DNA from 3 places in the Nocardia sp. NPDC050435 genome. Region 3 is predicted to be linked to each of the others. Evidence: riboswitches for the same ligand, from Rfam matches in the RefSeq annotation. Region 3 holds a riboswitch; each other region holds the start of a gene.
The links. A riboswitch is a leader RNA that binds a small molecule or an ion and turns the genes downstream of it on or off. The one in region 3 is predicted to bind cobalamin.
Positions count from the first base shown of each region.

Region 1: linked by a shared signal. The riboswitch ahead of AB0I43_RS38035 (ABC transporter substrate-binding protein) and the one ahead of AB0I43_RS04190 (ABC transporter substrate-binding protein) in region 3 are both predicted to bind cobalamin.
Region 2: linked by a shared signal. The riboswitch ahead of AB0I43_RS27705 (CbtB-domain containing protein) and the one ahead of AB0I43_RS04190 (ABC transporter substrate-binding protein) in region 3 are both predicted to bind cobalamin.

Region 1 is NZ_JBFAJW010000017.1:91,974-97,625, forward strand. It holds gene AB0I43_RS38030 (ABC transporter permease) at 1-911, opposite strand, end outside; gene AB0I43_RS38035 (ABC transporter substrate-binding protein) at 917-2,512, opposite strand; cobalamin riboswitch at 2,525-2,714, opposite strand; gene AB0I43_RS38040 (HAMP domain-containing sensor histidine kinase) at 2,888-4,195, opposite strand; gene AB0I43_RS38045 (response regulator transcription factor) at 4,195-4,878, opposite strand; gene AB0I43_RS38050 (alpha/beta fold hydrolase) at 4,926-5,652, opposite strand, start outside.
Region 2 is NZ_JBFAJW010000009.1:376,838-382,489, forward strand. It holds gene AB0I43_RS27685 (carbonic anhydrase) at 21-644, opposite strand; gene AB0I43_RS27690 (A/G-specific adenine glycosylase) at 741-1,607, shown strand; gene AB0I43_RS27695 (alpha/beta hydrolase) at 1,604-2,344, opposite strand; gene AB0I43_RS27700 (antibiotic biosynthesis monooxygenase) at 2,453-2,764, shown strand; cobalamin riboswitch at 2,833-2,989, shown strand; gene AB0I43_RS27705 (CbtB-domain containing protein) at 3,018-3,212, shown strand; gene AB0I43_RS27710 (CbtA family protein) at 3,203-3,976, shown strand; gene AB0I43_RS27715 (hypothetical protein) at 4,012-4,509, shown strand; gene AB0I43_RS27720 (OsmC family peroxiredoxin) at 4,557-4,997, opposite strand; gene AB0I43_RS27725 (SRPBCC domain-containing protein) at 5,089-5,535, opposite strand; gene AB0I43_RS27730 (multidrug efflux SMR transporter) at 5,553-5,652, opposite strand, start outside.
Region 3 is NZ_JBFAJW010000001.1:865,258-870,909, forward strand. It holds gene AB0I43_RS04185 (ABC transporter permease) at 1-54, opposite strand, end outside; gene AB0I43_RS04190 (ABC transporter substrate-binding protein) at 64-1,707, opposite strand; cobalamin riboswitch at 1,722-1,912, opposite strand; cobalamin riboswitch at 1,978-2,198, shown strand; gene metE (5-methyltetrahydropteroyltriglutamate--homocysteine S-methyltransferase) at 2,338-4,602, shown strand; gene AB0I43_RS04200 (methylenetetrahydrofolate reductase) at 4,738-5,652, shown strand, end outside.

The sequences.
Region 1 (5,652 bases), on a different contig from region 3:
GCGGCCAGGTACACCCCGATCCCCACGGCCGCCATCAGCACCGCGGCCGCCTGCACCAGCGGAAAATCACGAGCCTCGATGGCGCGCAGCACCTCCTGCGACAGCCCCGGGTACCCGAACAGCGTCTCCACCACGGCCACGCCGCCCACCAGCCCGACCACCGACCCCGCCAGCGGATGGATCGACGCCGAGACCGCGTTCGGCGCGACGTGGCGCAGCATGAGCCGCGCCCCGGTGACGCCGTTGAGCCGGGCGGTGCGAATGTAGTTCCCGGCCATCACCTCCGCGGTCTGCGCCCGCACCATGCGCACCGGGTGCGGCGCCAGCCCGATCAGCAGGCAGGTCACCGGCAGCACCAGGATCTCCGGGCGGCTCCACGGGCTCGCACCGGTCGGCAGCAGCGACACCGCGGGCAGCAGCCGCAGCGACAGCGACACCGTCGCCACCAGCAGCACACCGAAGACGAAGGAGGGCACCGATTCCGCCGCCAGCGCCAGCGTGCTGATCACCCGATCGGTCCGGGAACCGGGGCGGGCCCCGGCGGCCAGGCCGAGGGCGAGCGCCGCGGGCAGCAGCAGGCTCGCGGTGAGCCAGGCCAGGGTGACGCTGTTGGCGGTGCGGCCCAGCAGCACCTCGGCCACCGGCCGCCCGGAGATCAGCGACTGCCCGAAGTCACCGCGCACGAACCGGGACGCCCACTCCGCGAAGCGAATCGGGGCCGGCCGGTCCAGTCCGAGCTGGACGCGCAGCGCGGCCAGCCGGGCCGGATCCGGGTCCCCGCCGCCGGTGCGCGACAGCATGACCGTGGCCGCGTCCGAATCCAGTGCCTCGAACAGCACGAAAACCACGAGCGCGACGGCGGCGAGCACCCCGAGGCCACCGCCGACGCGCCATGCGACATAGCCGAGCACGGTCGCTACCGCGCGGCCAGCCAGGTGGTGGCGTAGTTGGCCCAGTCGTCGGTGCCCGGCACCCCGTTGCGCACACCGCCCACGTACTTCTTGGCGGCGTCGGGCCGCTTGGCGAAGCTGTGCAGGATGTAGCCGCCCTCGTTCCAGAGTTCTTGTTGCAGTTCGGCATAGAGGGCGCGACGGCGCTCCGGATCCATGGCGGCGCGGGCCTGGGCGAAGGTGGCGTCCCAGCCGGGCCGCCGCCAGCCGGTGCCGTTGCTGGGCGAGGAGCTGGTCATGGTCTGGCCGTAGAAGTAGTCGAGACTGTAGTTCCACCAGCCGATGTGGCTCAGCGACGCCTTGCCGCTGACCTGCGAGAAATAGGTGTCGGCGGGCACCGATTCCAGCTTGATGGTGATGCCCGCGGCTTTGGCCTGCTCGGCGAACAGGGTCGCCGATTCGAGCATGCCCGGCATCCCGTCGGCGGTCGGCAGCGTGACCGTCAGGTTCTCTTTTCCGGCCTCGCGCAACAGCTCCCGGGCGCGCCGCGGGTCGTAGGCGCGCTGCGGCAGCGCGTCGTGGTAGAAGGGCGCGCCCTTCCCGTAGACGTCGTTGCCGACCTCGGCGTAGCCGTAGTAGACCGAGTCGACCATGGCCTGCCGATCCACGGCCAGCCGCATGGCCTGGCGCACGCGCGGATCGTCGAAAGGCGCGGTGTCCACCCGCATCTGGAACGCGCCCATCAGTCCGGCGGGCGGCACCACCACGGTGGTGTCCGCGGTGTCGGACAGCGTGCGCGCCTGCAGGTACGAGATCTCGTGCACCACATCGGCTTCCCCGGACAGGAAGGCGTTCACGCGCGCCTCGGTCTCGGCGATCTGGATGATCTCGACCTCGTCCAGCAGCGGCCGACCGTCCCAGTGCTGCTCGTTGCGCCGCAACAGCGTCCGGTCGCCGGGCGACCACCGCTCCAGCGCGAACGGCCCGGTGCCCACCGGAATCCGGGAGCCGTCGATGACGCCGGTGCCGTCCTTGACGATGTAGCAGTACCAGCCCGCCAGCACCGAACCGAAGTCCGCCAGTGGGGATTTCATGCGCACCAGCACGTCCAGGTCGCCCTCGGCGCGGGTGTTCGCCAGGTCGACGACGGCCAGGTCGCCGGAGGAGTTCTTGGCCGGATCGAGCATGCGCTCGAAACTCCAGAGCACGTCGCGCGCGGTCAGCGGGCTGCCGTCGCTGAAGCGCACGCCCGGGCGCAGCCGAATCCGCCATTCGCTGCCGTCGGCGTTGGGCCGCAACGACTCCGCGAGCCGGTAGCGCAGCGTCAGGTCGTTGTTGTAGGCGACCAGCTTGTCCCAGACGTTCTTCGACACCGCGCCGCCGGCGGAACTGCCGGCCTGGTGCGGGTCGAGCACGTCCGCACTCGCCGAGCGCCCGGCGATCGCCGTGCGCAGTCGCCCACCGGGTTGCGGCGGCCCTTCCGCGCCCAGCGGGCCGTTCTCGGTGCCGCAGCCCGCGAGCATCGCCGTCCCGCCCAGTGCGGCGACGCCGAAGGCGCCCGCGCCGCCGAGCAGCAGCTTGCGCCGCCCGACCTCGAGCCGTGCCGATCTGTAGTTGTCCATTGCCATCCTCGTGGGTGATCCCTGCCTGCCGGCGCAGGTATCCTGGCTCCCGGATCAGCGCTCTCCGCCGGCCTTCCAACCTGGGTAGGTCGTGACCATGTATCGGCGGATCGCTCCTCGGTGACAGTTGCGGGACAGCCCCGGATTCGCACCGGTGTTCCCTACGCCGGTCACGAACCCTACCGGCAGCCCGGTTCACCCCGGCGCGCCCGCTCGCCGTTGCGCCGGCTTGCCTGCACCGACCAGCCCTTTCGGCTGGTACCGGTACGCAGGCCACACCACGGGCTGTACCGGCGACAACCCGTGACCGACACCGAAGAGCTCAGCTCGCACCGAAGGCGCAGGGCACCACGGGCCGCCGATCGTGCCGCGCCGCTACCGCATTCCGGTGTGCAGGGTGAATCCGACCACCGCGCCGCTCGCAGGATGCGCGTCCGCGCGAACGGTGCCGCCGTGCGCGGCGATGATGTCGTGCACGATGGCCAGACCGAGACCGGAGCCGGGTGTGGCGCGGGTGTTGTCGGCGCGATAGAAGCGGTCGAAGACGGCGGCGCGGTCGGCGAGCGCGATGCCCGGCCCGTGGTCGCGGACGGTGAGTTGGTGGGCGACCACGGTAATTTCCACCGGCGTCTCGGAGGAGCTGAACTTGAGGGCGTTGTCGAGCAGGTTGTCCACGCAGCGGGACAAGGCGCGCGGTCGGCCAGGCAGCCGGACCGGGTCCCGGCGGACGACGGTGATCGTGCGCCCGGTGCGGCGGCGGAAGCGCTGGGCGCTGTCCTCGGCGAGTTCGCCCAGATCCACGCTCACCGGCTCCTCGTCGGCGTACTGATCGGTGGCCAGGTCGACCAGTTCGCCGACCAGCGCGTCGAGCGCCTTGGCCTCCTGCACCAGGGTGGCCAGCACTTTGGCTTCATCCTCGGGGGCGAGCCGCCCCTTCGCCCGTTGCAGCAATTCGGCACTGCCGCGCACCGACGTCAGCGGGGTGCGCAGTTCGTGCCCCGCGTCCTCGGCCAGGCGCTGCTGCTGGGCGCGCGAAAAGCGCAGTGCCGCAAGCATCGTGTTGAAGCTGCGAGTGAGTTCGCCGACCTCGCCGGACTGTCCGGCGGGCAGCGTGACGGCCAGGTCCTGGGTGCCGGCGATGCGCTCGGTGGCGGCGGCCAGGCGGTGGATCGGGCGCAGGATGCGGCCGATGGCCAGCCAGCACAGCAGCGCGGCGGCGGCCAGCGCCAGCAGCGTGATCCAGGCTGTGCGCCACAGGAATTCGCGATCGATCCGCTCGACGTCGGCGTAGTTCTGGCTCACCATGACCGCCCCGCCGCCCGGCCGCCCCTTGGTGAGCACCCCGTAGCCGACGCCGTCCACCTCGATCTCGGTCTCCCCCGCACCCGCGCCCGCCGCGGCGATGGCCCGATCGGAGGCGTTGACCGGCAACGGGTTCCGGCCCGGCGTGAGCACCCGCACAGCGCCGTCCGGCGACAGCAGCTGCTCGGTCATGTCCGGGCGCACCGGCACCGGCGCGTCCACGGCGAGCAGCGCCAGGACGGTGTCCGCGCGATCGGACAGACCACGATCGACCTGGGCGGCCACCAGTGGGCTGACGTTGCGATAGGCGATCACGATGGTGCCGACGATCGCCACGGCCACCGCCAGGACGGCGACGAGAGTGATTCTGGTGCGCAGCATTACGCGCCCCGGATGGTGTAGCCGACGTTGCGGACGGTGTGCACCAGCCGCGCCGCCCCGCCGTCCTCGGTCTTACGGCGCAGGTACCCGATGTAGACATCCAGCGACCGCGACTCGGTGTCGAAGTCGAACCCCCAGATCTCTTCGTAGATCCGGCTTTTCGGCAGCACAAGCCGCTCGTTGCGCATGAGCAGTTCGAGCAGGTCGAATTCGGTGCGGGTCAGCTCCAGCGGCCGGCCGCCGCGGCGCACCTCACGCGTCGCCGGATCCAGGGTCAGATCGGCCACCTCGAGCACACGCTGCTCGGGATCCGGTGCGCTGCGGCGCAGCAGCGCGCGCAGCCGGGCCAGCAGTTCCTCGACGTCGAAGGGCTTGGCCAGGTAGTCGTCGGCCCCGGCGTCGAGTCCGGCGACCCGGTCGCCGACCTGGTGCCGGGCGGTGAGCACCAGGATCGGCAACCGATCCCCGCGCCGCCGCAGCAGGCGGCACAGCGAGAGGCCGTCCAGCTCGGGCATGACCACATCCACCACCGCCAGATCCGGCTGCCGGGACTCCAGGATCGCCAGCGCGGCGGAGCCGTCGGCGGCCTGGAGCACCTGGTAGCCCTCGAAGCGCAGCAGCTGATCGAGGGTGCTGCGGACGTTCGGGTCGTCCTCGACGACGAGCACAGTGGGGGCGGTCACCGGACCATTGTGTCGATCCGCGGTAGTAGACATGGCAACCGGTCGGTTCAGTTCGAGACCGGGGTCACCGGAATGGGCGGCAGGCTCCGCACACACTCGGTGGGCCCCGGCTCACCGGTGCGCAGGAAGCTGGTGACGATGCCGGTCACGCAGCCACCGGGCGCCAGGTCCGGGACGTGGCCGACATTGGGCACCGAGACGAAGGTGGCGTGCCGGAAGCGTTCGGCGACGCGCAGGCCGTTGGCGTCCGGCGTGATCGCGTCCAGGTCACCGGACAGCACCAGCACCGGCACCTCGGGAAGCGGCCGGCTCGCGTAGTCGATCCGCGTGGTCGCGGGCCAGCCCAGGCAGAGGTCTCCGCCGTCGCGCTGCGCGGCGGAGAAGCCGGCCGCGCTGAAGGCGCCGCTGGGGCCAGCCGCCTCGATCGCCCGGCGGTACTGCTGCTCGCGCTGCTCCGGCGCGGCCTGCGGAGACCAGATCGTCGGGTAGTCGTTGCAGGCCACGGTCACATAGAGATCGATGTTCTCGGTGGGCGCCTGCGCCGCCGCGCGCAGCGCGAACTCGCGCAGCGGGCCGTCGTCGCCGCGGACCGCCGCGCGCAAGGCGGCGGGGATCGTGCCGAGCAGCGGTTCGGGATCCGCGCCGACACCGGAGGTGGCGTTCTCGAAGAGCAGCGTGCCCAGTTTGTCCTCGGTCAGCGCGAACGGCCGCGCGCCCGGCACGGGCAACGGCCGCTCGCGCAGCCGGGCGTTCACCTCGCGCAGGTCCGACACC
Region 2 (5,652 bases), on a different contig from region 3:
GATCCGGCGCTTCGGCCTGCTCAGGCGGATTCGCCGATGTTGCCGACCACGCGATGCAGTTTGGCCTTGCCCTCGGCCAGCTTGTAGGTGACGCAGGCGATGGCGAGCTCGCCCTTCTCGACCCGGTCGGCGATGATCGCGGAGCGTTCGGCGAGCAGCCGGCTGGTCTCGACCACGTGCCTGGCCTCGAGTTCGTCGACCGTGGCCAGCCCTTCGCGGCGGCCGAGCAGGATGGACGGCGAGACCTTCTCGACGATGCTGCGAATGAATCCACCCGGCACCGCGCCGCCGTCGAGGGCGTCGATGGTGGCCTTCACCGCGCCGCAGCTGTCGTGGCCGAGCACCACGATCAGCGGCACGTTCAGTACCGCGACGCCGTATTCGATCGAGCCGAGCACCGAGCTGTCCACCACGTGACCCGCGGTGCGCACGACGAACATGTCGCCGAGCCCCTGGTCGAAGATCAGTTCGGCGGCGACGCGGGAATCGCCGCAGCCGAACAGGATGGCGGAGGGGTGCTGTCCTTCGACGAGTTTGGCCCGGTCGGCAGCCCCTTGGCTAGGATGCAACAGCGTTCCGCCGACGAAACGCTCGTTACCTTCGCGCAGAGACTTCCAGGCGCTGATCGGATTGGAATCAGGCATAGCGTCCATTGTGCACAAGGCAATGGGTTACCAACCAGTCCGCTGCGTTACAGCGCGGCAAATATCGACTCGCCGCGGCGCGGCAGGGATGGTGAAGTGATCGACGCTGAGGTGTTGCTGGATTGGTACACCGAGACCGCACGTGACCTGCCGTGGCGGCGGCCCGGCGTCACGGCCTGGCAGATCCTGATGAGCGAGATCATGCTGCAGCAGACCCCCGTGGTGCGGGTGCAGCCGATCTGGCTGGAATGGGTGGCGCGCTGGCCGGTGCCCTCGGCCATGGCGGCGTCCTCGCAGGCCGAGGTGCTGCGCGCGTGGGGCAAGCTCGGCTATCCGCGCCGGGCGCTGCGCCTGCACGAGTGCGCGCGGGTGCTGGCCGACGAGCACGGCGACGAAGTGCCGGCCGAGGTCGACGTGCTGCTCGGGCTGCCCGGCATCGGCGCCTACACCGCGCGCGCGGTCGCCTGCTTCGCCTACGGGCAGCGGGTTCCGGTGGTGGACACCAATGTTCGTCGCGTGGTGGCGCGGGCGGTGCACGGGCGGGCCGAGGCCGGCAATCCGTCGTCCCGGGATCTGCCGGAAACCGAGGCGTTGCTGCCCCTGGCCGTGGACCGGGCCGCGAAATTCTCCGCCGCGCTGATGGAACTCGGCGCGACCGTGTGCACGGCACGCAATCCGCAGTGCGCGAATTGCCCGCTGCCGCGCTGCGCCTGGGTCGAAGCCGGGCGGCCCGCCTCGGATTTCGTGCGCCGGGTGCAGAAATACGAGGGCACCGACCGCCAGGCGCGCGGCCGGCTGCTGGACGTGCTGCGCGCCGCCACCGGCCCGGTCGAGCGGGTGCGCCTGGACCTGGCCTGGACCCGCGATCCCGGTCAGCGCGACCGCGCATTGGACTCGCTGCTGGTCGACGGACTGATCGAGCAGACCGCGGACGGGCTGTTCGCGCTGGCGGGCGAGGGTTAGAGCACGCGCTGCAGGAATGCCTCGACTGCCACGCGGTACGCCTCGGGCTGATCGTCGTGCACCAGGTGCCCGGCGTCGGGGATCAGCCGGTATTCGGCATTCGGGTTGCGCGCGGCCATTTCGCGCATCTGGCCCGGCGGGGTGATGGTGTGCTCGCCCTCGACGAGCAGGACGGGCGCGCGCACCGCGCGCCATTCGGTCCAGAAGTCCCGGCCGCCCCACTCCTCGGAGATATCGCGGAAGGTGGCGACCGAGCCGTGTAATCGGTAACCGTCGGGGCCGTGCTCGAAGGAGTTCAGGAAATAGCGACCGGCGACCGGTCCGAAGAAATCCAGCACCGCGTCGGCGTCCGGGAACGGCTGCGGCCACGCTTCGATCATGGCGGCCCAGTCCGCGGCGGTGCGGCCCTGGAAATCCGGCGCGATGTCCTCCACGACGAGCGCGCGGACCCGCTCGGGATGCTGGGCGGCGAAGACCCAGCCGTGCAGCCCGCCCATCGAGTGCCCGATCACCACCATCGGTTCGGCGATGCTCACGGTGGCGGCGGTGAGGTCGGTGACGAAGGCCTCCGTGGTCAACTCCTCCGGCGCGGGCCGGCCGTGCCCGGCCGCGTCGAAGGTGTAGACGTGCCCGTATCCGCGCAGCCAATCCAGGTGATCGCCCCAGGTGCGCGCACTGCCCATCAAGCCATGTAGCAGCAGGATCGGCGTCCCGGCTCCGCCTTCGTCGTACAACACCGCCCAGATTCTGCATTATCCGAATCCGCGGCGCTCGCTACGCCCTCCGTGGTCCCGCTGCGCCACCGTCTCCGGGCGCTGGGCGCACGCCGCAAATAGACTCGCCTCATGGCTGTTGTGAAGATCAACGCGATCGAGGTTCCGGAGGGCGCGGGCCCCGAGTTGGAGAAGCGGTTCGCCCACCGCGCGCACGCGGTGGAAGGGTCGCCGGGGTTCCTCGGATTCCAGTTGCTGCGCCCGGTCGCCGGCGACAACCGGTACTTCGTGGTGACCCAGTGGGATTCCGAAGACTCCTTCGCCGCTTGGCGCGACGGGCCGGCGCGGGCCGCGCACGCGGGCAGCGGTGACCAGAAGCCGGTGTCGACCGGGGCCGCGCTGCTGGAGTTCGAAGTCGTCATGGACGTCTCCCCCAAGTCCTGAGTGCCTCGGCGAAATGCCCGGCACGCTGCGGCGCGCCGGGCATTCCCAGATAGCGGATACGCGTGTTGACGGCACCTGCCCACGCCTGTCACTCTTCGAGAGACAGACGCGAGGGTGATGCGGTAATCCGGTGTGAAGCCGGAGCGGTCGCGCCACTGTGATCCACGCACCGGGTGTGCCCAGGTGCCGGGAAGCCAGACACCGGCACCCATCGCACGGACCACCCGGGACGCGTATCCCGTAGGAGGAACTCATGGCCATCGCGCATACCCCCGCCCGCGCCACCGATTCGCTGGCAACCGTGCTCGTCACGGTGGGTGTCGTTCTGCTCGCACTGCTCACGCTCTACCTGGTCGGGTTCGACCAGGGGGCCATCTCGCGCAGCGGGATGTTCATGCATGAGCTGATGCACGACGGACGCCACCTGCTGGGGCTTCCGTGCCACTGACCGGTTCCCTGAAAGCTCTGCTCCTGCGCGGCCTGCTGGCCGGTCTGATCGCCGGCCTGCTGGCCGCCACGGTGGGCTACTTCGTCGGTGAGCCGAAGATCGAGGCGGCCATCGCGATCGAGGAGGCCGCCGCGGCGGCGGAAAACCCGGCCGCGGGCGGGCATTCGCACGGTGACGAGGAAGAGCCCCTGGTGAGCCGCACCGGTCAGAAGGCCGGGCAGTTCCTCGCGCTCGGTCTGGCCGGGCTCGCGCTCGGCGCGATCTTCGGCGCGGTCGCCCACTTCGCGCGGCGGCACACAGCACTGGCCGGACCTGTCTTCGCGATCGCGCTGGCACTCGGCGGCTGGGCCGCGATCGTCGCGGTGCCGTTCTTCAAATATCCGGCGAACCCACCCGCGGTGGGCGACCCGGAGACGATCAACGACCGCACCTGGCTGTGGGTGGCGGCCGTCGTCCTCGGCCTGGTCGCGGTCGGCGCGGGCGCCTTCGTCTACAAACTGCTGCGCACGCAGCTGAACAGCGTCCGGCTGATCGGCGGCGTCGCGGCGTTCGTGCTGATCGTGGCCATCGGGTACATCGCGCTGCCCGGCGTCGACGAGGTCAAGGCCGACTTCCCGCCGAGTCTGCTGTGGCAGTTCCGAGTGTCCTCGCTCGCGGTGTCCGCGACCCTGTGGGCCTGCTTGGGCCTGGTTTTCGCCGCGCTGACCGAATTCGCCACGCGCTCTAGCTCTCCCGTACGGGAAGAGGTTGCTACGGCGGGGTGATTCCCGTTCACACGGTGAAAGGCAGTGTCGGTGACATGACCGGCACTGCCTTTTCGCTCTGGCCCGAAAATCTTTCGCTCGCGCCGCTGCGCGCGCCCGCGCGGGCCCCGCGCGCGGTGGCGCTGGCCTTCGGTGCGCTCGTCGTCGCCCTGCTGGCCGGCGTCGCCGAGGCCCTCGCGCAGGCGGCGCTGCTGCTGGAGCGTTCCGAGGTCGATCTGGGCGACCTGGCGGTCGGCCTTGCCCTGCGCGGCGTGCTCTACCTGGTGGTGCTGGCGGTCGCGATCCGGATGACCTACGGCGACCGCTGGGCCCGCGTCGCGCTGACCGCCGGGATCGGCGTGCTCGGCTTGGCCTCGCTGCTGGTGGAACCGATCCGCGCCGTGCTCGCCGCCGACGAGGCGGCCGATCTGGTCGAGGGGATCACGGCGAGCGGCGTGGGCATCGCGACTTTCCGCGTCCTGCACGTGGCGGCGGTGCTGGTCGCGATTCCCGCGATGTACCACCGCACCGCGCGGCCTTATTTCCGGGCCTGACAAGGGTTCCGCGCGCGCCACCGGCCCGCGCGGAACCCCGCCCGTGGCTACGCCAGGGCCGCGTCGAGCGAGATGTTGTCGACGCCCGCCAGCGCCTTGCTCACCGGGCAGCCCGCCTTGGCGGCGGCCGCTGCGGCGGCGAACCCGGCGGCGTCCAGGCCCGAGACCCGCCCGCGCACGGTCAGTTTGATGTCGCTGATCCGGAAGCCGCCCGCGGCGTCCGGGCCCAGGGTGACATCGGCGGTCACGTCCAGGCTTTCGGGGGTGCCGCCCGCGTTGGCGATCTGCGCCGAGAGCGCCATCGCGAAGCAGGACGAATGCGCCGCGGCGATCAGCTCTTCGGGGCTGGTCGTGCCGTCGGCATCGTCGGCCGAGCGCTTGGGGAACGACACGTCGAACTTGCCGACGCCGGAGCTGGCCAGGTCGACCTGCCCGGAGCCGTCCTGCAGGCCGCCGGTCCAGGCGGTGCGCGCGGTACGTGTTGGCATCACGGTCCTTTCGAGAAGATTCGATCCGTCGCAACGAAACTACTCGCCGCGATCGGCCCGCGCGGCGATGTCGCACAACGCGGTGCGCGGCTCACGGCGCGGTGCGACGGTCCAGTTGCTCCAGCACCGCCGGCCACGCCGCCCGGTGCCGCTCGAGCGCGGCCTCGTTCGGAAAACCGGAGTGCCGCAGGCGAAGTCGGATACCGCGCGGCTGATGCACGAACTCGATGCCGACCACGGTCTCGGCGCCCTCGGTGCCCGCCGGACCGGTGACCCAGGTGAACTCCACGAGGCGTTCCGGACGCAGGCGCAGGAACCGGCCGTAGTGCGGGTGGCGGGTGCCCTCGACGTCGGTTTCGAAGTAGAACGGCTCGCCCTCCGCGGGCGTCATCCGCACCGAACCCGGCGCGGCGAACCAGATGTCGAAGCCCTGCGTCAGGGCCGCGTAGAGCAGGCCCGGGGACGCGGACATCACCCGTTCGACGGTGAGCTGGTGGGGTCGGTCGGACAGGTCCGGTATCCGAACTGGCTGATCCATTCGACCGACCCTACTCATCACTCCGGATTGGTGGCCCGGGCCAGCACGATCCCGCCCAGGATCAGCGCCAGCGACAGCATCCGGCCCGCGCTGAGCGGGTCCCGGTGCACCACGACG
Region 3 (5,652 bases):
CAGGGTGAGCAACGCCTCGACCGCCCGGCGCCGGGCCGGGACGAGAACTCGCATCGAAACGCGTTACGCGCCGGTGCGGCTGGTGAGATGCCGGCGCACGTTCGACACCCGATAGTCGGCCCACTCCGGACCGGTGACCACGGTGAAGTACTTGAACGTGCCCGCCACCACATAGGCCTGGTCCCGGACCAGGATCTCCTGCGCCCGGCGCAGCAGCGCGTCCCGGCGCGCGGTGTCGAACTCGCCGCGCAGTTGCGCGCCGATGGCGTCGATTTCCGGGTTCGCCACGCCTTGGGCGTTCGCGGAGCCGCCGGTGGTCCAGCGCACCAGATACGGCTGGATGGGGTCGGCGGTGCCGGAGAGCGAACCGCTCAGCGCCACCGACGAGTCCCACGCGCCGGGGTCCTTCTTCACCGCCGCGGAATCCTCGGCGTTGTCGATGCGCAGCTCGAATCCGGCGCGTGCCACCTGGTCCTGCACCGCGATCGCGACATCGTTGGTCTCCGGGCCCTGGGCCTGGGTCACGAAGCGCACCACCAGTTTCCGGCCGTCCTTGGCGCGGATGCCGTCGCTGCCCGGCACCCAGCCCGCCGCGTCGAGCGCGCGCTTGGCGGCGTCGAGATCGTGCACCTGGTTGTCGGCCGCGAACGACATCGACGGCGGATACAGACCGGTGGCGGCCGCGAACTGGCCGTTGCCGACATCGGCGGCGATGGCCCGATAGTCGATCGCGGCCGTGAACGCCTTGCGCACCGCGGTGTCGGTGAAGATGCCCGCCTTCAGGTTCATCTCCACCAGCAGCGACTGCAACGCCTGCTCCGAGGACAGCACGTGCATGTCCTTGTCACCCTGCAACTCCAGCTTGGCCGAGGTGGAGGGATAGAACGCCATGTCGGCCTCGCCGCTGCGCACACCGGCCAGGCGGGCCTGCTCGTCGGGCACCACCCGGACCGTGATCCCCTTCAGTGGCGGAGTGCCCTCCCAGTGCTTGCTGTAGGGGGCGAGCACCAGGTTCTCCGGGGTCCACGCGGTGATCGCGTACGGGCCCGAGTACGCGCCCGCGCCGACGATCTTCGCCGAATCACCGCCGGCGGCCTCCATGGCCGCGACGTCGTAGATCTGCAGCGAGTTGTCCCGCGCGGCGAGCGCCGCGGGCACCATCGCGTTCGGGGTGGGTGTGGTCAGCACGACCTTGTCGCCGTCCGCGACCACCGTCGTGGCCGCGTCCAGATACACCCGGGCCGCGGCCGAGCGCGCGATCTGCCTGGTCAGGGCCGCGGCCACGGCGGGGGCGTCGACCGGCTTGCCGTTCTGGAAGGTCACGCCGGGGCGCAAGCGCACCACCCAGCGGGTGTCGCCGTCGCGGGTGACCGATTCCGCCAGCCACGGCGCGACCTCGCCGGATTCGGTGATCTGCAGCAGGTTCTCCGCGACTCCCCAGTCGAAGAGCCAGTTGGTGCCGGTGCCGATCGGGTCCAGTCCGGCGATCTTGTAGGAGTTGTAGATCGTCAGCGTGCCGTCGCCGGCGGCGCGCAGCGCGCGAGCCGAAGCCGCCGCGCCGCCGTCGTCGGACGCACAGCCGGTGAACACCATGGCGACTGCGAGCAGCCCTGCCAGGGTGGCCGCGACCCGGGACCGACGACGTCGTTCCGGAGCGTGGCCGGGTAGCCGCGCGGCGCTGGGCCGGCGGCGAGTGAGCACTCGCATTCTCATCCTCGTGAAGCTCGATCCTGAAGTGGCGCAGGTATCCTGGCTCCCGGATCGACGCTCGCCTTCGGCCTTCCAACCCAGGAAGGTCGTGGCCATGGATGAAGGTTCGCTCCTCGGTCACAGTTGCGGGACAGCCCCGGATTCGCACCGGTGTTCCCTGCGGGAGTGAACCTAGCAGCCGGGGCCAGCTATATTCATCTGGCAGCTGGTTCGCCGGAGGTGGAGTCGAGGAGCCCCTGATCCACCCGAGGCGTCGAAGCCCGGGCTTGTGTTCGCACAGGCGCGGGTGAGAGGGAACCCGGTGAGAATCCGGGACTGTCCCGCAGCGGTAAGTGGGAACGACAGCCGTCACCCGCACTGGGCGCGAGTACGCGATGCCTGGGAAGCGACGGTCGGTAGGACCAGCCCCGGGCCCCGAGCCCGAGGCCGACCCGTTCGAGGGTCGATGCCCACGAGTCCGAAGACCTGCCCGTTGTGCCGGATACGCCGTATCCGGCGGTCGTCGCCTCGTGGATTGGGTGGCACGCCGAGTGGACCCGGGCACGGGAACGATGCTTAGTGGGCTCCGTCAGCGTGCGCTCGTAATGGGTGGCGGCTCTTTCCGTAGCCGAACTCTGGAGTTCACCAATGTCGAACCCCCGCAACACCTTCACCGCCACGGTGCTCGGACTGCCGCGCATCGGGCCCAACCGGGAACTCAAGCGTGCGATCGAGGCCTACTGGGCCGGGCGCTCCGATGCCGCCGCCCTGCACGAGGTCGCCCGCACCCTGCGCACCGCGCAACTCACCGCCGTCCGCGACGCCGGACTCGACTCGGTGCCGGTGGGCACCTTCTCCTATTACGACCACGTCCTCGACACGGCCGTGCTGCTGGGCGCGCTGCCCGAGCGCGTCGGCGGCATCGCCGACGAGCTGGATCGCTATTTCGCCGCCGCGCGCGGCACCGCCGAGGTCGCGCCCCTGGAAATGACCAAGTGGTTCGACACGAACTACCACTACCTGGTGCCCGAGCTCTCGGCCGCGACGGAGTTCTCGCTGCATCCCGAGAAGCCGCTGGCCGAGTTGAAAGAGGCGCTTGCGCTGGGCGTTCCGGCCCGCCCGGTGATCGTGGGGCCGATCACGTTCCTGAAGCTGGCCAAGTCGGTGGACGGCAGTGATCTGCTGGACCGGCTGCCGGATCTGCTGCCGCTCTACGAGCAGTTGCTGGGCCTGCTGGCCGAGGCGGGCGCCGAGTGGGTGCAGCTGGACGAGCCCGCGCTGGTGACCGATCTCACCGAGACCGAGCAGGCGACGGTCTTCACCGCCTATCGCCGCTTGGCCGACGCCCAGAACCGGCCCGCCATCCTGGTCGCCTCCTACTTCGGACGTCTGGGTGAAGTGCTTCCGGCGCTGGCGAAGTCGGGCGTGGAGGGCATCGCCATCGATCTGGTGGCGGGCGGGTCCGCCGATGTCGCGGCCGCCGCCGCGCTGCGCGACACGCTGGTCGTGGCGGGCATCGTGCCCGGCTACAACGTCTGGCGCGTGGATCCCGACCAGGCGCTGCCGCGGCTGCGCGCGCTGCGCGAGGCCGGGGCCACGGTGGCGGTGTCGAGCTCGTGCTCGCTGCTGCACTCGCCCTACGGCCTGGAGCCGGAAACCGAGCTGGATCCGCGCCTGCGCAGCTGGCTGGCCTTCGGCAAGGAGAAGATCGCCGAGGTCCGAGTGCTGGCCACCGCCCTGCACGACGGCGAGGACGCGGTCGCCGAGGCGCTCGAGATCGCGCGCACCGCGGTCGCCGATCGCAAGGCCGATCCCCGTCTGCGGGTCGAGTCGGTGCGTGCGCGCCTGGCCGAGCTCGATGCCGACGCCAGCCGCCGCACTCCGGCCGACGAACGGCGCGTGCTGCAACAGGAACGACTGAACCTGCCGTTGCTGCCGACCACCACCATCGGCTCGTTCCCGCAGACCTCCCGGATCCGGGTGGCGCGCGCGGAACTGCGCAAGGGTGAGATCGATCAGGCCGAGTACGACAACCGGATGCGCGCCGAGATCGCCGAGGTCATCACGCTCCAGGAGGAGATCGGCCTGGACGTGCTGGTGCACGGTGAACCCGAGCGCAACGACATGGTGCAGTACTTCGCCGAGCAGCTGGACGGTTTCGCCGCCACCGTCAACGGCTGGGTACAGTCCTACGGCACCCGGTGCGTGCGGCCGCCGATCCTGTTCGGCGATGTCACCCGCCCGGCGGCGATGACCGTCGGCTGGAGCACCTACGCGCAGTCGCTGACGGCCAAGCCGGTCAAGGGCATGCTCACCGGTCCGGTGACCATCCTGGCCTGGTCCTACATCCGCGACGATCAGCCGCTGGCCGACACCGCGCGTCAGATCGCGCTGGCCATCCGGGACGAGACGGTGGATCTGGAGGCGGCCGGCATCGGCGTCATCCAGGTGGACGAGCCCGCGCTGCGTGAGCTGCTGCCGCTGCGGCGCGCGGATCAGGCCGAGTACCTGGCGTGGGCGGTGGACGCGTTCCGGCTCTCGACCGCGGGCGTGGCCGATGTCACCCAGATCCACACCCACCTGTGCTACTCGGAGTTCGGCGAGATCATCGGCGCCATCGCGGGATTGGACGCCGATGTCACCTCGATCGAGGCGGCGCGCTCGCACATGGAGGTGCTCGACGACCTCAACGCCGCGGGCTTCGATCTGGGCGTGGGCCCGGGTGTCTACGACATCCACTCCCCGCGCGTGCCCGGCGCCGAGGAGATCGAGACCTCGCTCGCACAGGCGTTGAAAGCGGTTCCGGCCGAGCGGCTCTGGGCCAATCCGGACTGCGGCTTGAAGACGCGGCGCACCGACGAGGTGGTCGCCTCGTTGCGCAATCTCGTCGCGGCGGCGCGGGCGCTGCGCTGACGGATCGCCGGGGCGCCGCACCGGGTGTGCGGCGCCCCGGCGTCCCGAGTTCTCCGGCACTACACGAAGGCGATCATGCATTCCGTTCCCGACCTCGGGCACCTCGGTTCCGGCCGATTGTCCCGGATTTCCCCGATGGTCCCGTCCGTCGTTCAGAGCCTGCGCACCCATGGCGGTGCGCGGGTGCCGTTCTCGGTGGAGTTCAATCCGCCGCGCGATGCCGCGGGTGAGGCGCGACTGTGGCGGGCGGTGCGCGAATTCGAGCGCATGCATCCGGCGTTCGTGTCGATGACCTACGGTGCGGGCGGTTCCACCAAGGACCGCACCGCGCGCATCACCGGCCAGCTGGCGCAGGAAACCACCCTGACCCCGGTCGCGCACCTCACCGCGGTCGGGCACAGCCTCGCGGAATTGCGTGCGCTGGTGGGCTCCTACGCCGACTGCGGTATCCGCAACATGCTGGTGCTGCGCGGCGATCCGCCCGGTGACCCGCTGGGCGCCTGGCACAAGCATCCCGAGGGCGTCACCTACGCCGAGGAACTCGTGCGCATCGTGCGTGATCTCGGCGATTTCAACGTCGGCGTGGCGTCCTTCCCCGAGGGGCACCACCGCTCGCCGGACCTGGACACCGATACCGCGTTCTTGATCGCGAAACTGCGTGCGGGCGCGGACTATTCGATCACGCAGATGTTCTTCGACGTGGAGCACTATCTGCGGTTGCGCGATCGGGTGCTGGCCGCGGACCCGGAGCAGGGCGCCAAGCCGATCATTCCGGAGCTGATGCCGATCACCTCGCTGCGCACGGTCGCGCGCGCCGAAGAGCTGAGCGGGCGGGCACTGCCCGCCGCCGTACTCGAGCGTCTGACGGCAGCAGCCGGCGACGGCCCGGAGGAGAACCGGGCGGCGGTGCGGGCGGCCGGCATCGAGATCGCCACCGAGATGGCGCAGCGGCTCGTCGCCGAAGGCGCGCCGTGCCTGCATTTCATCACTCTCAATTTCGCCAAGGCGACCACCGAGGTGCTGACCAACCTCGGCCACCAGGTCACCGCC